2 regions of the Nostoc cf. commune SO-36 genome follow, and region 2 is predicted to be linked to the other one. Evidence: riboswitches for the same ligand, from Rfam matches in the RefSeq annotation. Region 2 holds a riboswitch; the other holds the start of a gene.

Region 1 (14,028 bases), 370 kb from region 2:
GCTATTGCAAAAGTCAGCTTTACATAAGTTCAGTTATGAGCCAGTCTGAATATACTACAGCCCAAACTACTGCCCTGATTAACCACGATCGCAAACCTATTCATCTAACTGGCTCTATTCAACCTCATGGCGTTCTCCTGGCACTCAGTACTCAGCTAGAGATCCTACAAGTTAGCAATAATACTCAAGTATATTTGGGCAAAGAGCCAAAAGATTTGCTCGGTCAACCTTTGAGCTATTTACTTGACCCTGGGCAAGTGGAAATTGTCAAGCAGTGTTTGGTGAAAAAAATTGGCAGTTCTAATACGTTTAAAGTATTAAGAAACACTTTAAATGGTGAACAATACTTTGATGCCATTGCTCATCGTACAGAAGAGGCTGTGATTCTGGAGCTAGAACCGACGGACTCTGAATCGGAGTTGAGTTTCTTAAGCTTTCATAGTTTGGCGGGTGAAGCGATCGCTAAAATGCAAAGCACATCAAACCTGATAGAATTTTTGCATTCGGTAGCTAAAGAAGTCCAAAAAATCATCGGTTTTGATCGGGTAATGGTCTATCAATTTGACCAGTCGGAAGCGGGTTCTGTTGTTGCAGAAGTTAAACGAGAAGATTTATCACCTTATTTAGGACTCCACTATCCTGCTACAGACATTCCAGCCCAGGCTAGGGAGTTATACACACGCTGCTTTCTCCGATTTCTCCCCGATTTGACCGTTGAACCGATTAAACTAGTTCCAACCGAAAATACGACAACACATCAGCCGCTTGATTTAAGCTACTGTGTGCTACGAAGTTTTGATCAGTGTTGTACTCAATATCATCAAAATATGGGCGTGAATGCTCTTTTGGTGATTTCCCTCGTGCAAGAGCAGAAGCTTTGGGGATTAATATCCTGTCATCATCAAACACCAAAGTATGTTTCTTACGAAGTCCGCAAGATGTGCGAATTTTTAGGACAAATTGTGTCTTCAGAATTAGCACACAAAATTAGTCACTCGGAATGGGACTATAAAGTAAAACTCAAATCGCTACAGTCTGAGTTTCTAGAGTCCATTTCCCAAGCAGATAATTTTATCGATGCCTTAATCAAACCTGAAATCCGGTTGCTCGATCTTGTTAGTGCTTCAGGAGCGGCGGTTTGTCTGGATAATGAAATTACCCTTGTAGGGACAGCACCGAATATTCATCAAGTTCAGGCATTAATTGAATGGGCGGATATCCAAGTTAGTGATAACTTGTTTTCTACTGATTCTCTGCCCAAGCTTTACCCAGAAGCGCTCATATTTAAAGATACAGCTAGTGGCTTGTTACTACTGCGGATTTCTAAAGTCCGGCGCTATTACATTCTTTGGTTTCGCCCCGAAGTTATCCAAACAGTACACTGGGCAGGTAATCCCAACGAATCCATGCAAACCCAGGCAGATGGTAGCATTACCCTATCTCCGCGAAAATCTTTTGAACAATGGCAAGAAACAGTTAGATTAACTTCTCTACCTTGGAAAGCTTGTGAACTTGACAGTGCGATCGCTCTGAGAAATGCGATCGTTGGTATTGTACTATCGAAGGCGGATGAATTAGCTAAAATCAACCTGGAGTTAGAGCGCAGCAACCAAGAACTAGCATCCTTTGCCTACGCCGCTTCTCATGACCTCAAGGAACCTTTACGAGGCATTTATAATTTTTCGACAGTGCTGTTAGAAGACTATGCCCAAGTATTAGATGATGACGGAATTGAGTGTTTGCAAACAGTAGTATCCTTATCTGTACGGATGGAAACTCTGATTGATGCCCTACTGCGACTCTCGCAGTTAGGACAAGCGCAACTGCGCTTGCAAGCAACTGACATCAACAAATTACTCAACGAAGTAATTGACGTTTTTCGTGCTAGTCGCCAAGACTCTCAGTTTGTAGATATTCGCATTCCTCGGCCTTTACCAACAATTTTGTGTGACCGAATTCTCGTTAATGAAGTCTTCAGTAATCTGCTTGGCAATGCCTTTAAATACAACGATAAGGCAGAGCAATGGATGGAAATTGGCTACCTTTCTCAAGAAGAGGCAGGGGGAGAAGAACTATTAGCCCATACCCAATCCCCAATCACTTTTTACATCCGCGATAACGGTATTGGAATTCCACAGCATCATCTAGCAACCATCTTTAGATTATTTAAGCGGCTCCACTCTCAGCAAAAGTATGGTGGTGGAGCCGGTGCAGGACTAGCTATTGTTAAGAAGATTGTTGAGCTTCATAACGGTAAAGTTTGGGTTGAATCTACCGTCGGCGTTGGCTCGATATTCTATTTTACGCTGGAATAGTTTAAGATAGTAGCTAAATATATATTTTTGTTAAGTTCTTTTAATACCACGAATGATAAAAAAACTTCATGAACCTCTGCTCGTTGTTGAGGACAGCAATGAAGATTTTCGGATTCTGCAACGTCTGATGCAGCGTATGTCCGTCCAGAACCCTATACATCGCTGCACTAATGGAGATGAGGTTTTAGAGTTTCTCTCTCAACAGGGAAATGATGTCTACAGTAAAGACGAAGACCCACCCAACTCTAAAGTAGCATTACGACCTTCTGTAATCTTGCTCGATCTGAATTTGCCAGGTATTGATGGCCGTGATATTTTAGATCGGCTCAAGCAAGACAATAGTTTCAAAGGAATCCCCATCGTTGTTTTTACTACATCATCTAACCCCAAGGATATTGAATTGTGCTACCAAAAGGGTGCAAATGGATATCTGGTAAAGCCGATGGATGCTCAGGAATTAAAAAAGACGATTCAGGCATTTGTGGATTACTGGCTTGAAGCCAATACGCCGCCCGTCTTGGATTAATTTGTTTGTATTTTGTTAATCAGGCAGTAGGGATATCAGGATAATAAAAGAGATCGCTCAGAGGGCACAGCGACACTTTCCTCTTTGAGTCACTGTGTTTGCTTGTCTCTGGTAGATGTTTTTTCCCCATCTTCCTGTTTTTACTAGTTCTATTGCTTTAGATTTACTAAATAATTTAGATTTTATTTATACTTATTTTATATTATTTTTAGAATTATGCAATAAAAACCCAATCTGGATAAAAGGGATCTATATGGCTCCCCGATCCTCACAACCTTATGTTGGACATACGGACGCTACTTATCATCGATGATAGTGCCGCAGATCGGAAAATTTATCGTCGATATCTTTTGAAAGATCCGCACCAGTCCTACCAGATTTTGGAGGCAGACTGTGCAGAAGAAGGACTTGCTTTGTGCCAAAAAGTACCCTGCGATGTGATTCTGCTGGATTTTTGCCTACCTGATATGAGTGGGTTAGAACTCTTCGATCAGATGCAGCAGGAGATATTTAAAACTTCTGTGCCAGTGATTATGTTGACAGGGCGGGGTGATGAAGAGATCGCTGTGCAAGTAATGAAACGGGGTGCTTTAGATTATTTAGTCAAGCAACATCTGACACAAGATGTACTGCAACTAGCAGTCCGTAATGCCATTAGACAATCGTCCTTGCAAGCCCAACTGATCAAAACTCAAGAGCGTCAACGCCTAATTGCCACGACTGCTTTACGAATTCGCCAGTCTCTAAACTTAGAGCAAATTTTGAATACAGCTGTAGCCGAAGTACAGCAACTTCTGAAGTGCGATCGCGTGATGGTATATCAGTTCGCCCAGATACAGATGGTAAAATAGTTGCCTCATCAGTAGCAGTGTGCGATCGCATTGAGGCTGGGGACAATGGCACAAGGATACAAGGAGACAGAGTATTGATAACTAGGGAAGAGTTTTCCCAATCCCCAATTCCTTATATCTATGAGCTAGGTTTGTGTAATTGTGTCAGCCTAAAAGAGCAATTTAATACTAAGGCAAGTCTGGTGGTTCCCATTAATCTGAGTAACAATGGGAACCCAACCCCCAAACTTTGGGGTTTATTGATTGCTCACCATAATTCTGGGGAGCGACAGTGGCAAACTGATGATGTAGAGATGCTCAACGAAGTTTCAGTGCAATTAGCGATCGCTATCCAACAGGCAGAATTGCTAGCCCAAACTCAAGCAGCCCTTGCCAAAGAAAAGCAACTAAATATATTTAAATCTCAAATTATTGCAACGGTTTCCCATGAATATCGAACGCCGCTAACTTCAATTCTTGCTGCTGCATCAACTTTGGTAAAACATAGCCAGCAACTAGACGAGTCTAAACAGCAGAGGTTTTTGGGAATCATTGAACAGAAAACAAGGTATATGTCCAAACTCGTGGATGATATGCTTTTGGTTAACCAATTGGAACTAGGAAAACCTGAGTTTAAACCAATTGCATTAGATTTGCTACAATTTTTTTCTGACCTTATAGAACAAGAGCGAGAAACAGCAGGCGATCGCCACGAATTAATTTTTAAAATTACAGGAAATAACCACGGATTTTGGGGCGATCGCGGACTTTTGCAGCAGATTTTTATTAACTTAATGTCCAATGCAATTAAGTACTCTCCAGATGGAGGTACTGTGGAATTCCACCTCGTTGGCAAAGAATCAGAAGTTATCTTTTATATCAAAGATCAGGGAATCGGTATCCCGATCGCAGATCAAGAAAATTTATTTCAATCTTTCAGTCGTGGAAGTAACGTTGACACAATTCCTGGTACAGGTTTGGGGCTAGCGATCGCTAAAGCTTGTGTGGAGTTACATGGTGGCAATATTACCTTGTCTAGTGAAGTGGGGCAAGGAACTAAAGTTACAGTTAGCTTACCGAAGATATCCCCAACTGGTCAACTATCCCCATCATCTACTTAACGACTTGCAAAAAATAAGTTATCCCCAATTATTTTACGTAACCTGCCGATTTTATGCAGCGATCGCACTACCATCAGAATTAATAGGAGCATATAGCGATCGCAATTTCATATCCCCAGCTTCAGATATTTTAATTCTAATGTAGTCTCCGAAATAGCAAATGCGAACCCCGGAGTAGCAAATGCGAACCCCGGAGTAACAAATGCGAACCCCGGAGTAACAAATGCGAACCCCGGAGTAACAAATGCGAACCCCGGAGTAACAAATGCGAACCCCGGAGTAACAAATGCGAACCCCGGAGTAACAAATGCGAACCCCGAAATAACAAATGCGAACCCCGAAATAACAAATGCGAACCCCGAAATAACAAATGCGAACCCCGAAATAACAAATGCGAACCCTGAAGTAACAAATGCGAACCCTGAAGTAACAAATGCGAACCCCGAAGTAACAAATGCGAACCTCGAAATAACAAATGCGTTGGCGTAGCCCGCCGCAGGTATCGCTCCCCGGATATTTACTAAACTAGCCAGAATTAACGATACAATCATTAAAAAATACCCAAAAAATACTTAAGCGATTCATCATGGCAGCAATATCTAATGTTCAGGTGACGATTTCTCTAGCTGAACTAGGTTTAGACGATGAGGAATTGCAAACAGAAGTAGAAAATTTATTACCTCAGTTAAGAGAAGTAGATGGCGTAGAAGATGCAGATTTAGTTGCAGTGGAAAACGCACCCAAGGGTACAAAGAGCATCAGTGGCTTTGTGTGGGGGTTGTTAAATGCACAAGTTAACGCCGCTAATATTAAAACTTTGTTTAATTTTCTAGGCGATCGCTTCGGCAACAAACCAATTAAGCTATTGGTTAAAGCCAGTGCTGATGGCAGTAGAGAACTCAACCTAGAAGCCAGCAGCCGCGAAGAGTTTGAATTTGCTCTCCAAAAAGCACAAGAATTTATCAAAAATCAATCAAACAGCAACGATGGTTAAGAAGATAGCACTGCTAATCGGGATTAGCGAATACGAACCAGGACTAGCAGCGCTACCCAAGGCTGTAAATGATGTTGAAGCGATGGAGCGAGTTTTAGTAAACACCGAAATCGGTGGTTTTGCTCCAGGGGATGTCACGGTGCTAAAAAATCCCCAAAAGCCAGATATGGAAAGAGAAATTTATAACTTTTATGCTAATTCTGATAAAGATGACTTGCTGTTGCTTTACTTTTCTGGTCATGGCGTGACATTACAAAATGGCGACTTTTACTTTTCGACTCGCGGAACTCAAAAAAATCAGAATCAATTGCTCCCATACACAGCCATAGTCGCCAAATATGTACACGACTCAATTAACAGCAGCAAATCTAAGCGACAGGTAGTAATTTTAGATTGCTGCTTTAGTGCTGCTTTTGCCAGAGGTGTTACAGCCAAAGATATTGGTGTTGATAATATTGACTTGCAAAAGCAATTAGGCGGTGAGGGAAGAGCAATTCTCACAGCTTGCACCTCAACACAAAAAGCTTATGAATCTGATGACTCAAACTTGTCGATTTACACTAAATATTTGATAGAAGGGCTTGAGAAAGGTACAGCCGATAAGGACGGGGATGGTTTGATTGCGGTGGATGAGTTGCATGACTTTGCCAAAAGCAAAGTGCAAGAAGAATCTCCCGACATGACGCCAGAGTTATATTACATAAAAAAGGGTGAACCGATTTTTCTGGCGAAGTCACCCAAGGATGATCCTAAACTAAAGTATCGTAAGGAAGTTGAGATAATTGCTCTTGACGATGAAGGAGAGATTTCTGATATTAACCGCGATTATCTGGATGAGTTTCGGAAGAAGTTAAAATCACCTAAATTTGAATTATCTGTTGATGACGCTAATGCAATTGAATTTGAGGTTCTCGAACCTTATCGCAAACGCCAGGAAAAATTGCAACGTTATGAGCAAACATTTTCTCGACTCAAACAGTATCCACCTAGTCAGAAACAGCGCAATGCTTTAAAACGCTTGCAAGATATTTTAAGTTTGAGAGAAGAAGATGTAGCACCAATAGAAGCAAGGTTTATTAATCAACAAAAACCATCTGAACCTGTTCTAGAAAATGAACCTAATCAATTTGAGTTTGACATCGTGAAGGTGGATGCTCAAGGACAAACCATCAACAGCAGTAAAGGACGCGCCAAGTTTTTTAGAGAAAGCTTGGGTAATGACGTAGTTCTGGAAATGGTGTCAATTCCTGGTGGTGAATTTCTCATGGGTTCACCAGAGAGTGAGCCAGAAAGAACTAGCGATGAAAGTCCACAGCACTCCGTCACCATTCAACCCTTTTTTATGGGTAAATTTCCCGTAACTCAGAGCCAATGGAAAGCCGTTGCTGCTTTACCCAAGGTTAATATTGATTTAAATCCCGAACCATCCAATTTTCAAGGTGCTAATCGACCTGTTGAACAGGTTTCTTGGGATGATGCAATTGAGTTTTGCGCTCGGCTATCTAAAAAGACTCAAGAAACCTATCGCTTACCCAGTGAGGCAGAATGGGAATATGCATGTCGTGCGGGAACGACTACGCCGTTTTATTTTGGCGAAACGATTACAACTGATTTAGCGAATTACCAAGTCCAGTATGGGGAAACAACAGATGTAGGGAAATTTCCTGCCAACCCCTTTGGTTTATTTGATATGCATGGTAATATATGGGAATGGTGTCAGGATGAGTGGCACAAAAATTATAACGGAGCGCCAAAAAACGGAAGCGCTTGGTTAGCTGATAATAATCAAGATCGGCTGCTGCGTGGTGGTTCTTGGCTCAGCGATACCAGGTCTTGCCGCTCGGCGTATCGCGGCTATTACGCGCGTGTCAATCGTAACGGCAGCGTGGGTTTTCGGGTTGTGTTGGTTCGTGGCAGGACTTAGTAGCCCTTTACACTATTGCCCTTTAGCACTCTGCTCTTTATTTCTTCACCCTTCTTAATGTCTCGCGCTCTGCGCGATCAATTTTTTATTTAATTTTGTATGGATGAGTGATTTACCAATAATACAAAAAACTTACGATTTAATCAAGTGGTATGTACCAATTTTAAATCGTCTTCCTAGAGATCATAAATTTTTGCTAGGAAATCGGATTATTACAGAACTATACAATTTATTAGATGTTCTGATCATAGCACGGTATGCTAAAGAGAAATTAGCCCATTTAGAATTATTGAATAGTAAGTTAGATATTTTGCGCTATCAAACTCGTTTACTTTTAGAATTTAACTTAATTCAGACAGAACGTTATGAATATGCTCAAAAACTTTTAAATGAGATTGGCACTGATTTGGGTGGATGGATAAAACAGCAAAAAATTAAACCAGGTATTTCCAATTAAAAAATATTCCACCAGCAACTTTAGAATGAAATTATTAATAACCCAGGCGATTAGAAATCGCGGCTACACAGACAAAACCCACCTGCGTGGGTTAATTTAAATGAAACGATATGGAAATCTTTGGAATGAAATTATAGCATTTGAGAATTTGCTATCAGCCGCCCAGCAAGCACAACGGGGTAAAACGTTTTCGAGAGAATGTTTTAGAGTTTAATTACAATCTAGAGCAAGAGTTATTTCAACTGCAAGAAGAATTACAGTTCAAAAACATACCGTCCTGGAAACTACACCACATTTCAAATTTTTGAACCCAAACTGCGAATAATTTCAGCCGCTCCTTATCGTGACAGAGTTGTGCATCATGCTCTGTGTAACGTCATTTTTCCCATATTTGAACGCACATTTATCAGCGATTCCTACGCAAATCGTGTTGGTTTTGGCTCTCACCGCGCTTTACATCGCTTTACTAAATTTGCTCGTTCCAGCCGTTATGTTCTGCAAGCTGATATTCGTAAATATTTTCCTAGTATCGACCATGAAATATTGAAATCACTGATATATCGTAAAATTAAATGTCCTGATATACTCTGGTTAATCAATACCATTATTGATAGTAGCAATCATCAAGAGCCAGTACTTAATTATTTTATTGGAGATGATTTACTCACACCTCTTGAAAGAAGACATGGTATACCAATTGGCAATCTAACCAGCCAATTTTTTGCAAATATATATCTAAATAGCTTTGACCATTTTGTTAAAGAACAAATCAAAGCATCTCAATATATTCGTTATGTAGACGATTTTGCCTTATTTTCAGATGACAAAGTGTTTTTGCAAAACGCCAGAGTTAGAATAGAGGAATATCTTGCAGCTTTAAGAGTTAAAATGCATCCAATCAAAAGCCAATTGTTTGAACCAAAACACGGACGCTAATTTTGTTGGATTTCGCCTTTTACCAGACCGGATTAGGGTACGCAGTGATAATCTGCGTCTGGCAAGAAAAAGATTACGGAAAATGCTCTGCGACTATCATCAAAGAAAAATTGAATATGAAAAAATGTGTGAATCAATGCAGAGTTGGGTTGCCCACTTAAAGCATGGTAATACATGGCAGTTGCGCCAGCAAATATTTATTACTTGGCAATTAGAAAATGTTGTAAGTCAATTCTCTACTTCCGAGTCTATTGTGTTAATGTAAACAATGGGGTAGGCGACATCGGCTGCTGCGTGGTGGTTCGTGGAACAACAATCCCAGGAATTGCCGCTCGGCGTATCGCAACTATAACGCGCGTGACAATCGTAACAACAACGTGGGTTTTCGGATTGTGTTGGTTCGTGGCAGTACTCTTTTGTGTCAGAACTGGTGAATGGGAATTCATCGGGCGTACCAAAAAAGAGTCCAGGCCTAATCCAGTGAGGTTGATGACGATCTCCGAATATAAAACCGAGTCGGATAGCTGGTAGGCTGTAAAGGTCGAACAGTTGTCCGATTCACCTAATTTTAAAGTAATTTCGACTGCTTATAATATCTGCCTTACGTCTTTTATTACTCTGAAAAAATAAAATATTTGTAGGTTGGGTTGAACTTTAGTAAAACCCAACAAAATCAAGAATTCTTACTGTTGGGTTTCCTTCCTCAACCCAACCTACCGCTAGCTAGATAAATGATCAATATTAGTTATTGCGATCGCACGACGTTTCGTATTCTCAGATGAGCCTAGTGTATGATTAATAAGGTTAATCGGTTCTGGTGGGAGTCAGCTACCAGAGGTAACGGGGAAAGTTCGGTGCAAATCCGGCGCTGTCCCGCAACTGTGAACCAATTTGAGGTTAAGTAACTAAGTAATCGAAAATCCCAAATTGAGTAAGTCAGGATGCCCGCCGAAATAAATTTATCAATTCCACATCTCTGCGAGGTACAGATGACTACTACTGTAAATATTTCCCCAACTAGCCCCTTGGGTGTTGCTGAACATACTTTATTTGTTTGCAAAACTTGTGCCAGTACTTGGCAAGATGGAAAACGCTTAGGTGAAAGTGGTGGTCAAAAACTTCTACACCAACTTCAGCAGCTTGCACAAGATTGGGATTTACGAGATCAATTCCCAATTCAAGAAGTTGAATGCATGAGTGCCTGTAATCGTTCTTGTGTAGTCGCCTTTTCTGCTAAAGGCAAATTAACATATTTATTTGGTGATTTAGCCGTTGATGATAGTGCATCTGCGGTACTGGAATGTGCTAGCCAATACTATGCTAAAGCAGATGGTTTACTACCTTGGTCAGAGCGTCCAGAAGCGTTAAAAAAAGGCATTTTGGCAAAGATTCCATCTTTATCTTAATGATGCGCGTTTTGATTTTGGGTGGGACGGGAGATGCCGCAGAATTAGCTGCCATTGCGACTAGCCAAGGGTTAGAAGTAATTACGTCTCTAGCTGGGCGCACTCGTGAACCTTCAATACCGTTGGGTGATTTACGGGTTGGAGGCTTTGGCGGTGTGGCTGGATTGGCTAGCTATCTGCGAGTTATGCAAATCGACTTATTAATTGATGCAACCCATCCTTTTGCTAATCAGATTTCCTTCAATGCGGCAGATGCGGCAGCAGAAGTTGGAGTACCCCGTCTGATGTTAATTCGTCCGCCTTGGGAAAAAGTCAGTGGCGATCGCTGGATTGAAGTTGATAGCGTTGAAGCCGCAGCAGCATCTCTGCAAAACCAAGCACAGCGAGTATTTTTGACAGTTGGTAGGCAAGAACTTGCCGCTTTTGCTCACCTAGATAAAATTTGGTTTCTAATGCGGATGATTGACCCTCCTGGCAATGATGCTTTGCTGCCGCCGGGGATGGTATTGTGCGATCGCGGGCCATTTACTTTGAATAATGAAAGGCAAATCTTGATTCACAACAACATTGATACGATTGTGAGTAAAAATAGCGGTGGCGATGCCACAAAGCCCAAGATTATTGCCGCGCGAGAACTAAGCGTGAAGGTTGTGATGGTAAATCGTCCAGCCATACCGCCAGGGGAGCAGGTTAGTAATGTTGATGCTGCTTTGGCATGGCTATTTGAGCGGTGCTAGTAGGTTATATCGTTCTGGAATTATCCTTGTGGAATAAATAATCACTACTTGTACCAATTTCCGTATAATACACGGGAACCTTCTAGAAGATTGGCGATCGCGCTAACGATTATCCATGAAAAATCTTTTTAAACTCCTAAATTGACGATAAAAATTGTGATGTTTCTATAGGCTCTTTGAGACAATACAGATGAAAGTAATATAGCAACAGTGGTATTTTTGCATTCAAATTGATACCGTAATTTTGTCTAGAGATAGAATTCTATTGTCTCTGCCAACGATAGATTAATTTTTAAAAGGAGTTTGCTGTCATGTCCACAACACCAACTACTCGATTCATTTTAGAGACTTTACTTCCTCATCTGAAAGTAGCAGCAGCCTACGCTAATTTTCTTCAACCAAAAATTGCTGCACTTCCCGCTAAAGGACAAGAAAGCAACTTTTTTAGTGCTGCACTGACTGATGCAGATGTGGCTATTCAAAATCTAGTAGAAGTAGTACTACTGGGGACTTTCCCAGATATTCGCTTTTATGGTGAAGAATATGAAAGTTCTAACAACACCAAGTATTTTCGCGCTACCAACCTCGGTTCAGAAGGTGATTATTTAGTCACACTCGACCCAATTGATGGCACGAAATTTTACATGGATGGACATTCTAATTACCAAATTATTCTCAGTATTCTAAATTCAGATGAGTTTGAAGCAGTAATTGCCATTTCTCCTGCCCAAAACGTTTATTTTTATGCCCTTCGAGGTGGAGGTGCTTTTAAAGGGACACTGGAAATGACCTTAGAAGCTTGTGCCCCATTACAGATAACATCCGCCAAACCTGCAATTTTGTTGGGATGGGGAATGAATGCGATCGCAGATTCACTAAAAGATCGATATAAAGTCATCGATATAGCGACTGATTACTCTAGTGATATAGAAATTCCCAGTCTCAATGGTATTCTCAGTGGCGATTTAAGTGGAGCAGTCATCAAATCGGGTAAATTTCTTGATAGTGCTGCACTGGCTTTTATTGCAAAAGAGGCTGGCTGGATTGTAACTACTCTAGACGGTTCGACTTTACCACCACTGCATACTTGTGAAAACTATAGTATGCCTGGATTGCTCGTAGCTGCCTCAAAATCTGTTCATCAAGACCTGCTGAAAGCGACGCAAAGCTTCAAAAGTGCTGAGTAAGAAATAATAAGTAATTTGACAAAATGAAAGTTTGTATTGTTGGCGCGGGTGCGATTGGTGGATATTTAGGGGCAAAACTGGCATTAGCAGGTGAAACAGTGACGCTAATTGCTCGTGGTTCTCATTTGGAGGCAATTCAAAAAAATGGGCTGAAGTTGCTTATGGCAGACGGTTCTGGTCAAATTGCTACTCCATTTCTGGCAACTAGCGATATTCAAGAAGCAGGGCCACAAGATGTAGTAATTTTAACTGTAAAGGCTCACAGTGTTCCAGCGATTCGCACCTCTTCTCCTGCACTCTACAACCCGGATACGATGGTGGTGACAGCCCAAAATGGCGTTCCTTGGTGGTACTTTCGCAAGTATAGCAGTGAGTATGAAGGTACGCGGATTCAATCTGTTGACCCAAATGGCATTATTGAAGCTAGTATCGGTGCTGACCGTGCCATCGGTTGCGTTGTTTACCCAGCAACTGAGATAATTGAACCAGGTGTGATTAAGCATATTGAAGGCGATCGCTTTACTCTTGGTGAAATCGATGGCAGTAAAACAGAACGCATCCAATTATTGGCACAGACTTTAAAACAAGCAGGATTCAAAGCACCAATCCGCAATCAAATTCGCACGGAAATTTGGATCAAGTTGTGGGGAAATGTGGCATTTAATCCCATCAGTGCTTTAACTGGTGCTACTCTAGAGGATATTTGCCGCTATCCCCTCACCCGTGAACTAGCGCGGCAAATGATGACAGAAACTCAAGCGATCGCGGAAATTTTAGGTATAAAGTTTGGCATTACTTTAGAACAGCGAATTAATGGCGCAGAAAACGTTGGTTCCCATAAAACCTCAATGCTACAAGATATTGAAGCCGGACGCCCTACCGAGATAGACGCTATTGTTGGCGCGGTGGCAGAATTGGGAAAACTCACTCAAATTCCCACACCTTATATTGATACTATTTATGCCAGCGTTAAGCTGCTGGAAGCGACTAAAGTCAGAATTTGACACTTCTGAAGTTTTCATGGGATTAAGCGGAGACTTTACCATGCATTAATTACCACTTGTCAAGTCGATGCAATAGCATAATAAGTCGATGCAATAGCATAACAAGTCAATGCAATGGCATAACAAGTCGATGCAATGGCATAACAAGTCGATGCAATGGCATAACAAGTCGATGCAATGGCATAACAAGTCGATGCAATGGCATTGCAGGACAAGATGTGGAGAAATATTTAGAAGATTTGTGTGTACACCATAGCCATTTAGCGGACATGATATCACAGGTATTATTTGCTCGATTGATGTAACAGTTTAAGGTGCGGAATATTTTATGAAGAAAAAAAAAGGATGGCTATTAACGATACTGGTTGTAGCAGCAGTAGGAATCAGCATCATCACAGGACATAGCAATTCTCTCAAAGCTGCCTCATCTTTAGGTAAAGACACGCTGACGTTGATTACTTCCCCAGATTATCCTCCTTATGAGTTTTATGATACTAAAGGAGGCGATCGCCAAATTGTTGGCTTTGATATAGATATTGCCAAAACCCTTGCTGAAAAACTAGGGTTTAAACTTCAAATAATGGAATCTGA
Region 2 (12,873 bases):
TGCTCCATCAAACGCCTTGAGCTTGTGAGAAATGCGGGTTCCCACTTTGCCTTGATACAAGTGAACGTAATTGAGGCGTTTGCTGTGATCTGGTAAAGGTACATAACCCATCGCCTGCGTAATCGCATAGACTGTGCTGTAACCATCAATTTTTATTGTTGCTGTTGCAGCCTTACCAGAATCTCTTAGCTCAGTTACAGAAGGTAAATGCTGGTTTTGAGTAGATGTGTTGGATGTTAGTCTCGTCAAAGCCAACGCTCTTAGTGCAAAAGCCTCCTTTGCTGCTATCTTCATTGACCCCACCCCTGTGAGTTATATTAAGAGTACATCTCTATCATTTCAAAAAAAATTGATTTGTCAATCCGTAGATAGTTGTAAGTAAACAAAACATTACAAAAAAAATTGATGAATATTTAAGTCTCGCAGGGGGGACGAATAGCCAATATGGGGCTAAAGCGGCGGAATTCTGCTAGATACTGCTCTAAGGCAACAAACTGCGGCAAATTCAGGCTGTAGTAAATCCAGCGCCCTTCTTGACGAGCGCGAACTAAACCCGCTTCTTTCAGGGTTTTGAGGTGAAAAGACAGTTTGGACTGAGTAGTTCCCAGGTGGTCGCATAGGTCGCACACGCATAGTTCTTGAGAGCGTAGGAGTTCTAAGACCTGAATTCGTAGGGGGTCAGATAGGGCATGAAAGCCCGCAGCGATCGTATCAGGAGTGAAGGTGCTATTAGAAACCATCAACTTTTTTTGAAGTATTCCTTTATGGTAAAGTCTAAATCATCGGTTAAACAATACCTTTACCAAAAAGAAAAGTAGGTCTATAGCCGATTCTTAGTTGGAATCAGAATCATCGAGAAATAGGGTACTTTATCTGGATCAACTTCATCCAGAGGTATGATGCGTTGCTGTGATGTTGATGCCCGCTCAATATATCTTGCCCGTGATGCTAGCCCTAATTTATGCAGGATATCTCGTACTTTGGTAAAGTGACGACCTAGTTTCATAATTGCTGCTGCATCGGTCATCAGCAGATGTGTAGTCAGTTCTTCTGCTGGTAATGGCGCGGGTAAGACTGTGAGAATATCGGTGTAATAGGTGAAAGGTACACCCAATGCTACCGGACAAGCCATCAGCGAAGAAACTCCGGGGACAACTTCTGTTTCATACTGGTCACATAACCGCGTGAACACGTACATGAATGAACCATAGAAAAATGGATCACCCTCGCATAGCACTACGACATCTCGACCCGCCGCTAAATGGTCAGCGATTGGTTCAATTTCCTTATCATAAATAGACTTGGCTTTTTCTGGTTCCAAAGCGCGGGGGAGATGAAATAATACCTCGATTTGATTACCAGGTAGATACTGCGCCACGATCGCTCTAGCAATACTTTCTTTATCTGTGGCTGATTGATAAGCTACCACAGGAGCGGCACGTAATAGCCGCAGCGCCTTTAGGGTTAATAGTTCTGGATCGCCTGGGCCGACACCAATTCCATAAAGACGACCTTTGGGTTTCATGTTCATTCTTCCTCCGTTGCCAGGGCGTTAACTGCTGCGGCTGCGATCGCACTTCCACCGCGCCGACCGTGTAAGGTTAAAAATGGTACATTCCTGCTGTCTGCTGCTAGTGCGGCTTTCGATTCGGCTGCACCAACAAACCCCACTGGAAAGCCTAAGATAATCGCCGGTTTAGGCACTCCTTCATCGAGCATTTCTAACAGCCGGAATAGTGCTGTGGGCGCATTACCGATTGCAATCACTGATCCTTCAAGGTGTGATCGCCATAATTCTAAAGCTGCTGCCGACCTTGTAGTACCCATACGCTGGGCAAGTTCTGGCACTTCTGGCTCATTGAGAGTACAGATAACTTGATTATTTGCAGACAACCGCCGTCTGGTAACGCCATCGGCAACCATTCGGCAATCGCACAGAATCGGCGCTCCTGCTGCTAATGCTGTTCTTGCAGATTGTACTGCTGTTGCTGAATATCCCAAGTCAGTGACAATATCCGTCATTCCACAGGCATGAATGAGACGCACAGCAACTTTTGCTACATCTGACGGCAGCACATCTAGGTTCGCTTCTGACCGGATGATTGCAAAAGAATTGCGGTAAATTTCGTTGGCATCTCGGATGTAGTCGGGCATTCGATTTGGGATTTTAGATTTTGGATTGATTTGTTATTAACCGCAGAGGCGCAGAGAACACAGAGGAAGAGAAGCAGATTTCTAAGTATTTATTAAAGGATTTATCAAACAGAATTCAGGAGTCAGGAGTCAGAATGGGCTAAACGCCCCGCTATCGCTAACAGAATTGAATTCTGTGCGACTGGTAGATGAATAAACGGAGTTTAAAACCCCAGACGCTCGATAGCACAGCGTTAGCGACGCAGGAGCGTCTGACTCCTGAATTCTGACTCCTGAATTCTTCTTCAAGCAAAATACCTCTCAAACTCTTATTTCTCCGTGTTCTCTGTGCCTCTGTGGTTCAATTTTTCTGCATATCGATTAGCAAATTTCCCAAAGGACTCATTAGAATTTAGACGTTGAATTTCATATACATATAGCATCCGCTCTATTAATGCCGGTAGCTCGGCAAAAGTTACATTTTGATATAGTTCACGTCCGAATTTCTCCTTGCTGTCACCAACATAAACGTGATAGCCTTCCACAGTTCCATTGTCAGCCTCAATGCTGACACCAAGCAGAGTAATATCACTCTTGCTATGCTGGGCGCAGGATTTTTTGCAGCCGCTAAAGTGGATATTAACTGGACAATCTAGGGTAACGCGAGTTTCAAGATACTTTGCTAATGCCAACGCATGACTTTTAGTGTCTGTGGCAGAAGCGGCGCAACCCCTTTTTCCAGAACAAGCAACTAATGCACTCTTGATATTAGTTGCTGAGGAATCTAATCCTAAGAAAGCAATTTCTTGGAGGACATCGCCAACCCATTGCTGAGGAATATCTGTTAACAGCAGATTTTGCCAGGGGGTTAATCGAAGAGTGCCGCTACCGTATTTCGTTGCTAAATCTGCTAAACCCCTCATCTGGCTACTCTCCAATCGCCCAAGGGGTAAGACGACACCAATGTAAAATAAGCCTTTCTGACGTTGGGGATGGATGCCAATATGCTGATACTTAACATCTAACCTCTCCCCCAGATCCTCTCCTACAAGGAGAGGGGAGAATTCCTCCCCCTTCCCTAATAAGGAAGGGGGTTGGGGGGTTAGGTCACTATACAAAAGAGGGAAAGTTAGACGCTGCTGAACTTCCTGGAGATAATTTTCACAACCTAAAGTATTTAATAACTCTAAGAGACGTAGCCGACGCTTACTTGTCGTTTTACTATGAGCTAAATAGACATCTGCCAAAGCTGCCAAGACGGGCAAACATTTCTCTGGTGGTAACAAAATTCTCATATCACTGGGCGGTTGCCCCTTTGCACCGACACTGAGATGGAGGCGGAAATAAACATTACCGTCAATTAAGACAGCAGCAAATAGGATATCATTCAAGCGATCGCACACGCGAATTATCCCACCACCATCAAAGCAAACGCTGAATTTTGCCGACAGTCCCGAAAGCGCGGGATGTGCAGCAATATAATTATCCCAATCTTGGACAAAAGGGCGGGTGTCGATTAATTCTAGCGGATCGATACCAGCAGTTGGGCTGGTCATAATATTACGGATGTGGTCTACAGCGCTATTGCAAGAACCCAATCCCATATCTTGTAAGTACTTCAGAACCTCAGCATTTATCCCCGTGCGGATTTCGCGGACTTGTAGATTAGCTCGATTAGTCACATCTACATAGTTGCCACCGTGCTGTTCTGCTATATCTGCGATCGCACGGCACTGCTGACTACTAATAATCCCACCTGGTATTCTAATTCGAGATAATATCCCATCGGCGGCGGGTGTAGCATAAAACAAGCCAGGACAAGTGGCAAATCCAGAAAGCAAACTTGTAACTCCTTCCCCGTGCAACGCAGGGAGTAGACGGTAAATGTGTCTTGAGGACATCTTGAGAGTTGGCATTCTGACTTGGGTAATCCCATCACAGCTGCGGCACAGTCCCGGAATTTCACCGGAGTTTCCCAACCCCAAGCTTTAGTAATTTAGCACGAGATTGATATAAGTTCCCTAAAATCAAGCCCAAGAAAACCGATTCAATTTTTCCTCTTCTCCTTGAAGCTAAACTTTATTCTTAGTCTAGTAGTCTACCAAAGGAACTATGCTAGATATCCACAAACTTGACAAAACGAAAAAACTTTTCCACCCTCACGCAGCAATTTTGGGTTGGTAGAGTACTAAAGCATCTGAAAACTTAGCTTGCTTTAGACAAAACACCAGCCTAGGCAATTGTCTCTGCAACCTTAACAATTTTCTTTTGATGTTTCACAAGCACCAATACTCACCCAACTGCTAGAACCATCTGCCCAATGTTCTTTCTTCCATATAGGGGCATTGTGTTTGAGTGTATCAATAGCATATTGGCAAGCTTCAAACGCCTCACGCCGATGAGGACAACCCACAGCGACTAAAACGCTGATTTCCCCAACTCGCAAACGTCCAATGCGATGATAAATCGCTACTCGATTCACATCAGACATAGATAAGCGAATATCAGCAGCGATTTGATAAAATATCCGCAATGCCATTGGTTCATAAGCTTGATACTCTAGAGCAATCACAGGTTTACCATCGGTTTTATTGCGAACCATGCCACTCATTACAACTACAGCACCATTGGCTGGATCATCCGACTTGGTGTAGATTTCTTCAAGAGATAATGGTGCAAAGGTAATGCTAAAACTATCTTCGGCTCTTGGTTTAACAGCAGATGCAAGTGTAGTCATTATAACTGGGTAGATATTATATAGGCTTTCTCTATTGTCTCTAAACAAAGGATTGCTGGACTACGTTTAAGTATTTATTTAAACCCTACACAACGCAAGAATTATTGAAAACTCTATATGCAGTCAGCACAATTCGCAATTCGCAATTCGCAATTCGCAATTAATGCCCCAGGATTTATCCGGGGGCTTGAACCCTGCATTGTTTAAAACTTATCTATCCATAAATGAATTTAGGGGCTTGTACCATCAAGGAAGAATTGGTCATTAGTTAATCTGCATTATTTAAACGATCGCACTCATATCTACCTTTAATCTCTTGATTGAAAAAGCTGCCTATTGAGTCAGAAGAATGTAAATCTTCCCAAGTATCCTCGTCTACGCCTAAGTACTGATAAACAGATCCACTTTGAAACTCAACTTGCAAAATGTGTTCGTTGCGATCATAGCCTACAGCCATAGCCATTGAAGAGATAACTGGTAGCATGACAATTGGTTCTGCTTCAAAAGGCAATGCAGGCGTTCGGCGATTACCTCGTTTAGTTCTTGCATCCTTCATAAGCTTGTATTGGCGCTGGAATTTTCCAAAAACACCAGTTCATCGCCTCGATCTAGCAACAATTGCAAATATCCGTCAGAGTGAGCGATCGCTACTAAACTGCTCAAGTCTACCTTAGATAGCTTCATTTATTTTCTGCTCTTTTGTTGGCGTAGTCGGGAGTGTTAAAGTTTTACACAATACTTGATTGCCTTTATAGTACAAACATACTGCAAAAGCATTTCACCGTCAAGCTTTTTTCACGAAGCGATGTTTTGCGGTAGATAAGACTTCTTGCAGAAGGGGGAAAAAGGGAAGGTAGCCCCCTCTGAGGAAAAGGGCGGGGGTAAATAGAAAAGGGGAAAAGGATGGAATTTTCCCTTTCCCTTTTATATTTAACCTTTTCTAAACATCTTGCAAAAGTAACTTTTGCAAGATGTCTATATAGATAATACTGCTATTGTTAAAGCTAATCGTACTTAATACGTTTATTTCTAGCGATCGCCTGTACCAACATTTTTGGCAGCCAAAAAAGATAAGAATATACTTGTTTTGCCTGACTATAAAGCGAGAACAGCTTTGCTTCACTCAATAAAGTATATGGACGAATTGCTCTGAGAATTTCTCCAAATTTATCTTTATCCACGGTTTGAATGGAACCGCTAACAGGATAATCTTTTAAATGTGGAGGTAAGCGCCAGTCAATATTAGCATCAGGCTGATGTATTACAGGCTCAACATTTCCTCGCCATGCAACTCCCATAATTTGCATAGTATGGTACACCATTGTGTTCCATCCTTTCTCTTTTAAATAGTCTAAACCTTGACCGACATCGGGAGAAGCCAAATCATGAAATAAAATTAAAGCATCTGCTTCTGCAAATTGTTCGCAGATAATTGTATCGTTGAGCGGAGCAGGTGCTTCATGATTGCCATCTATAAATATTAATGACCATTTACGTTGAAATTTATTTGCAATTTCCTCTACTTTTTCAGGGCTAAACCCTGGCATTAAATTCACAGATTCTTTAACGCCTGCCCACTTCAACGAATCTGTGACGCTTTCATTGAATAATTGTTCAGATAGCATAGGATCGATTACATCTAGCTCTACTCCTCCCAGAGCTAAATGGCAAGCTGACCAACCCATCCAGCAACCTATTTCTAAAGCTTTTTTACCGCGAAATTTCAAAGCTGTATTGTATAAAATATGAGCTTCATCTCTGCTAACAAATCCTACACCCTGCTGTCGCTTATCCACGTACCAGTTATGAGTGATATCTCGCCGCAAGTATAACCAAAAGGAATCATATTTATTTCCCAACATTATATTAGGGAAACACGAATCTGGTTGAATCGTGGAAAATCCTGATGAAACATAATCCCCTTTTGGCAATAAATTCGCTTCAATCACTTTTACTGTTTTTTCATTCATAAATTACTCTCTAAGCGTTTAAAATGCAGTTTTTCACTCTCCCCTTGCGTGCTATGGTGTACACACAAATCGTAAAATCTTTACCTTGTAAAATACAAGCCTTAGTAGGCAAGGTTCTGAGTTGAGCAAGCTTTTTCTCAATAGTGTCAGCTTATTGATATTATCGTAAAGGAAAACCAAAGATTTAAAAATAATTTTCCGTTCTTTTCCTTGCAAAAGCCCCTTATTTTGGGGAATACTTTGTTTGCTAATCATGGGACTCGCGCCTTAATACCTGCTATGGCGGTTCTCGTTTACGTGAGGTACACCCGTAGGGGCACGGCACTGCCCATTGGTGTCAACTTAAGCTGAAAGCCTTTTCAAATCTCGTTTCCAGCCTCTGGGCTGGAAATGCTCATCATAGCGGCTCTGCCGCCAGCAAGGGAGGCGGAGCCTCTATGAGGGCATTCCCAGTCAGAGACTGGGAACGAGACAACGAGACAACGAGACAATATGTAAAAACTGGTTCTAGGCCAATACAGTTCAGTTAAGCATTTTTCCTTCTCTCTGTGTTCTCTGCGCCTCTGTGGTTCATTAAAAAAATTGATTTCACAAAAGGTTTTAGCCTTAACTGAACCGTATTGGGTTCTAGGCTGGCTTTCACGTTAAGTTGACACCTATGGGCACTGCCGTGCCCCTACACCTGGCGATATAATCTTGTACCGCATCTGAGTGGGAACCGCTATATATGTCTGATAATTAATAAAGCAATTTACAGGGAGCAAAGATGCAGAGTCTCCAAAAACTTTTACTCCCAATCATGGGCTGCGGCACTTGGGCTTGGGGCAACCAACTGCTGTGGGGATATAACGAAAGTATGGATGACCAGTTGCAAGCCGTTTTTAACCTTTGTGTAAGCAACGGTGTGACCTTATTTGATACAGGTGATTCTTACGGAACTGGCAGATTGAATGGTCGGAGTGAGTTACTTTTAGGACGATTCAACCGAGAATATGTCGGTTTAGGTAAAGAAAATATTTGTATTGCTACTAAGTTGGCTGCTTACCCGTGGAGATGGACACGCCAATCAATGGTTAATGCTTGCAAAGCATCTGCTCAACGGTTGGGAAAGAATGTAGATTTGGTACAGATGCACTGGTCTACAGCAAACTATGCTCTTTGGCAAGAAGAAGGATTGTTGGATGGTCTTGCCGATGTCTATGAGCAAGGACTGGTCAAGGGAGTGGGACTATCCAATTATGGGCCGAAACGGCTTAAGCAAGTGCAGATAAAGTTTGCTGAACGAGGTGTACCGATTAGTACTCTGCAAGTTCAATACTCTTTATCGTCTACATATCCTGTCACTCAGCTAAAACTCAAAGACCTTTGTGATGAGTTGGGAATTAAATTGATTGCCTACAGCCCGCTAGCTTTGGGACTACTAACAGGAAAATACTCTGAGCAAGGCCCTTGGCCTAAAGGCATCCGAGGTCTATTATTTAGGCAGATATTACCAGGAATGCGATCGCTTTTGGGATGTTTGCAAGAGGTGGCACAGTTCAGAAATAAAACCATGTCACAGGTGGCAATTAATTGGTGCATCTGTAAAGGGACTATTCCCATCCCTGGAGCAAAGAGCGTCGAACAGGCGAGGCAGAATCTTGGTGCGTTAGGTTGGCAATTAGACGCTGGTGAGATTGCAGAGTTAGATAAGGCGGCAGCAAATGCAGACAAAAAAATGGTACAAAATATCTTTCAAACTAAGTGAAATTTTAACGTTGCTGAATTTAGTTCAAAAGTGCTGTAAAACGAAGACTTTTGTAATAACTTGAGTGATAAAACTATACGGTTTGGGTGTTATTAGTAGATACTTGTTCTGTACTATTTTTTAAGCGGGTGACTAAGCTTTTGCGAATGCGATCGCTTTTCCGAACAGCACCCGCCATTTCATATTCTCGGCTATCTTTGCCGTATTTAAAAGCAACTCCAATGAGCATTTTCTCAGTGAGGTCACTTAAAGTTTTATCCAATTCTTCCATCTCATTTCTAGAAGAGTTGATCACGGTTAAAGCAGTATTATAAGCGTCTATCTTGCTACGGTACTGCTCAATTAATTGTGTCATGTTTTGCAAATTGCGAGCATCCCCAAAATCCATACTAGGATCAATTGCTTTCAGCCCCGCCACTCTTAATTCAGCTTTTTCTAAAACGCGGTATGTACGTTTTTGAGCAGGCATAAATGTATCCTTTTTATTGCTTTAGAGCTAGTTTGACTTACTAAAGCCCGATTTTAGTTCAGTAAAATCCTCACAAATTAGTATCTAAATATAATGTAAATATCAGTATTTGTCGCAAAAATTATGCTTTTGTTGACGAAACGCATGAGTTTGTTGATGAAACGCATGAGTTTGTTGATGAAACGCATGAGTTTGTTGATGAAACGCATGAGTTTGTTAATGAAACGCATGGGTTTGTTAATGAAACGCATGGGTTTGTTAATGAAACGCATGGGTTTGTTGATGAAACACATGAGTTTGTTGATGAAACGCATGGGTTTGTTAATAAAAATCATAATTTTATACTTAAAGCCAGTAGGGTGAGTTACGGCTTCAGCCTAACGCACCGCCAAACACTCAAAAATAGAAAGACTGTACACGATGTAGTGTGTAAAAAAAGCATTGAAGAAGAATTCAGAAGTCAGAATTCAGGAGTCAGAATCAAGACGCGACGCTCGAATACTCGCTACCGCTCCGCTATCAGTCGGGGATTCCGACCGCGCAGGAATTGTTTGCGCTTGCGTCTCGTAGAGAAGACCACCAAATTGTAGATTTGGTGGGGGTGCAAAAACGCCGGTTATTCAGACGCAACGCTCGAATACTCGCTAATGCTCCGCTATCCGCCACTCGCACAGAATTCATTCTGTTAGCGGTAGCGGGGCGTTTAGCCCATTCTGACTCCTGACTCCTGAATTCTGTTCGATAAAATATTTAAATATCTAAAAAACTCAGCTATATCTAAATTTATGAACTAAATTGCGGAATTTAGAACTAAAACGGTGTGTTAATAGTAAATAGGATATACATAGTCAAGGCAGGATATGATACTTGAAACTGCGGCGATCGCTGTTGGTACTATAATAGCCACCAAAGCCTTAGAAAAAACAACCGAAAAGATAACAGAAACTTTAGTGGATAAGACTGGCAAGTTTCTCGTCACTCTTAAAAAACAGTCTCCCCAGACTGTAGTTGCTATTGAGAAAGCGCCAGAGCAACCACTCGATTATGGTAAGGCTGTACTAGAGATAGAATCGGCTGCTAAAGCTAACCCTGAAGTGGCTCAAGCTATGCAAGAATTGGCCGCAGCAGCTAAAGCAGAACCAAATCCTAAATTGGCTGAAATTCTGGCTATGCCTAACCTGGAAAAATTAGCAGATAAAATTGGTCAGGTAGTAATGCCAGGTGGGACAGGAAATATTGAAAATCAGTCTTTTTAAATTCTCACTAAAAGTTAGCGTGTGACCTAACCCCAGCCCCTTCCCTACAAGGGAAGGGGAGCAAGATTCAAAGCCTCTCTCCTTTTAGGAGAGAGGTTTGGAGAGAGGTCTTTCAGTTTTTGTGAACAGCAAAAATTAACTATGTATGCCTGAAGAATCTGGCAAGTTTGCCGACAAAGTTGGCGCTTATGCCGCCCCTTATTCTCAAGTTAACATTGGCACTCAAATTATTGAGGGGCAAAAGCAGCTAATTCCCACAAAATTTATCCCCTATCGCGGTTCTGTTAATTTTGTCGGGCGAGAAACGGAACTGACAATACTGCATGAAGACTTGCAGCGCGGAAATTATGTAGCAATAGCGGGAATGGGTGGCGTAGGCAAAACTGAATTAGCCACCCAATACGCCAGACGATATCAACAAGATTATGGCGGGATTACCTGGTTTAACGACAGAGAAACCAATCTCGCCGCCGAAGTTTTAGAGTTTTTTGGGTTGCAGTTTAGTTTGGAGATTCCCCAAGAACTAGGAGGAAGACTTTTAAACCTTAAAGAACAAGTCGCCTGGTGTTGGTCTAAATATCCCGACTCTCCCTTTCCGATTTTAATCGTCTTCGATGACGTAACTGATTTAGACAACCTCCGCGAAGTCATTCCCAACAATAATCGCTTCCAAGTCTTAATTACTACTCGACTGCGAAATTTAGACCCGAATTTTATTCAAGAGATTCCCTTAGATGTTCTCTCACCCCAAAAAGAACCAGGTAAAGCCTTAGAACTGTTAAAACGACTGTTGGGCGAAAAAGATAAGCGAGTCGAAAACCAACCACAAGCCGCAACAGCAATATGTGAATGTCTAGAATATTTGCCCTTGGGGATAGAGTTAGTGGGAGGTTATTTAATACGCGACCCGGACATATCTTTAGATATCATGTTTGGGCGATTGCAAGAACGTAAATTAACAGAAGCAGCTTTACAAGACCGGAAAACTCTCAACTCAACTCAACTGGGAGTCAAAGCCGCCTTTGCTTTAACTTGGTCAGAACTCAACCCACTGGCGCAACAACTAGGAATATTTTTGAGTTTATTTTCTCCTGTACAGATTCTTTGGGAATTGGTTATTTGGGTGGCAACAGAAAGTCAAAAAGCAGAGGAGCAGGGGAGCAGGGGAGCAGAGGAGAAAAACAGCCCACAAACGGAAGTAGGAGACTTAGACACCTTCCAAGGTGAAGAAAACAGTCCCCCCTGCTCCCCGCTCCCGGCTCTCTTGCCTTTTTTAACTTGGTCAGAAGATGAATTAAACGCAGTTAAAAATCAACTCTACGGGCGCAACTTGCTGCAACTGGTAGAAGAAAGAGCAGGATGTTATAAAATTCATGCCTTAGTGCGGTGGTTTTTGCAAGAGCAGTTAGCCGACGCTGGCGAAACCAAATCAGTTTTAGAAACAACCTTTGCCACCGCCATGATAGCCTTTGCCCAAACCCTTCCTGATTCACCTACTTCTAAAGATATTGAATTCTTCAAAGATGTTATTCTTCATCTTGAAGATATAGGAAAACGTTTAATTGCAGAGATAAAGGAAGCCACAGAAGCACAGACATTTTTCACAGCATCAGTGCCTAACAAGCAAGTACTGTGGATATTTGTGGGTATAGGAAGATTTTATGATGGACAAGGATTATATAAATTAGCAGAACCTTGGTATGAGGATGGCGTAAATGTTTGCCAAGCTCTGTTTGCTGGCGACCATCCCAATGTCGCTAATAGCTTGAACAATTTAGCAGCACTCTACTATAGCCAAGGGAGGTACAGCGATGCCGAACCACTATTGAGTGATGCTTTGGCAATGACAAAGCGCCTGTTTGCTGGCGACCATCCTGATGTGGCTAGTAACTTGAACAATTTAGCAGGACTCTACGATAGCCAAGGGAGGTACAGCGATGCCGAACCACTATACAGTGATGCTTTGGCAATGAGAAAGCGCCTGTTTGCTGGCGACCATGCTGATGTGGCTAGTAGCTTGAACAGTTTAGCAGCACTCTACAATAGCCAAGGGAGGTACAGCGATGCCGAACCACTATTGAGTGATGCTTTGGCAATGACAAAGCGCCTGTTTGCTGGCGACCATCCTGATGTGGCTAGTAGCTTGAACAATTTAGCAGCACTCTACGATAGCCAAGGGAGGTACAGCGATGCCGAACCACTATTGAGTGATGCTTTGGCAATGAGAAAGCGCCTGTTTGCTGACAACCATCCCTATGTCGCTACTAGCTTGAACAATTTAGCTTTCCTCTACAAAAGCCAAGGGAGGTACAGCGATGCCGAACCACTATACAGTGATGCTTTGGCAATGAGAAAGCGCCTGTTTGCTGGCGACCATCCTGATGTGGCTAGTGGCTTGAACAATTTAGCAGCACTCTACAAAAGCCAAGGAAGGTACAGCGATGCCGAACCACTATACAGTGATGCTTTGGCAATGAGAAAGCGCCTGTTTGCTGGCGACCATCCTGATGTGGCTAATAGCTTGAACAATTTAGCTTCCCTCTACGATAGCCAAGGGAGGT

What was found. Region 2 has a riboswitch for cobalamin ahead of cobG (precorrin-3B synthase). Riboswitches for the same ligand answer to the same signal wherever they lie in the genome.
Region 1: linked by a shared signal. The riboswitch ahead of ANSO36C_RS02085 (DUF1636 family protein) and the one ahead of cobG (precorrin-3B synthase) in region 2 are both predicted to bind cobalamin.

The regions. Positions count from the first base shown of each region.
Region 1 is NZ_AP025732.1:447,247-461,274, forward strand. It holds gene ANSO36C_RS02045 (ATP-binding protein) at 36-2,315, shown strand; gene ANSO36C_RS02050 (response regulator) at 2,368-2,841, shown strand; gene ANSO36C_RS34690 (response regulator) at 3,120-3,692, shown strand; gene ANSO36C_RS34695 (GAF domain-containing sensor histidine kinase) at 3,710-4,792, shown strand; gene ANSO36C_RS02060 (sugar ABC transporter permease) at 5,379-5,786, shown strand; gene ANSO36C_RS02065 (caspase, EACC1-associated type) at 5,779-7,710, shown strand; gene avd (diversity-generating retroelement protein Avd) at 7,814-8,167, shown strand; partial or broken gene ANSO36C_RS02075 (reverse transcriptase domain-containing protein) at 8,268-9,368, shown strand; gene ANSO36C_RS02080 (hypothetical protein) at 9,394-9,537, shown strand; cobalamin riboswitch at 9,896-10,070, shown strand; gene ANSO36C_RS02085 (DUF1636 family protein) at 10,093-10,509, shown strand; gene ANSO36C_RS02090 (cobalt-precorrin-6A reductase) at 10,512-11,246, shown strand; gene ANSO36C_RS02095 (inositol monophosphatase family protein) at 11,558-12,433, shown strand; gene ANSO36C_RS02100 (2-dehydropantoate 2-reductase) at 12,457-13,437, shown strand; gene ANSO36C_RS02105 (ABC transporter permease subunit) at 13,766-14,028, shown strand, end outside.
Region 2 is NZ_AP025732.1:819,534-832,406, reverse strand. It holds gene ANSO36C_RS03745 (hypothetical protein) at 1-294, opposite strand, end outside; gene ANSO36C_RS03740 (ArsR/SmtB family transcription factor) at 414-740, opposite strand; gene ANSO36C_RS03735 (precorrin-2 C(20)-methyltransferase) at 821-1,525, opposite strand; gene ANSO36C_RS03730 (precorrin-8X methylmutase) at 1,528-2,154, opposite strand; gene cobG (precorrin-3B synthase) at 2,463-4,049, opposite strand; adenosylcobalamin-variant (AdoCbl-variant) riboswitch at 4,036-4,118, opposite strand; gene ANSO36C_RS03720 (molybdenum cofactor biosynthesis protein MoaE) at 4,388-4,870, opposite strand; partial or broken gene ANSO36C_RS03715 (KTSC domain-containing protein) at 5,139-5,554, opposite strand; gene ANSO36C_RS03710 (class I SAM-dependent methyltransferase) at 5,875-6,840, opposite strand; gene ANSO36C_RS03705 (aldo/keto reductase) at 7,607-8,587, shown strand; gene ANSO36C_RS03700 (hypothetical protein) at 8,661-9,056, opposite strand; gene ANSO36C_RS03695 (hypothetical protein) at 9,180-9,419, shown strand; gene ANSO36C_RS03690 (SPFH domain-containing protein) at 9,917-10,312, shown strand; gene ANSO36C_RS03685 (tetratricopeptide repeat protein) at 10,458-12,873, shown strand, end outside.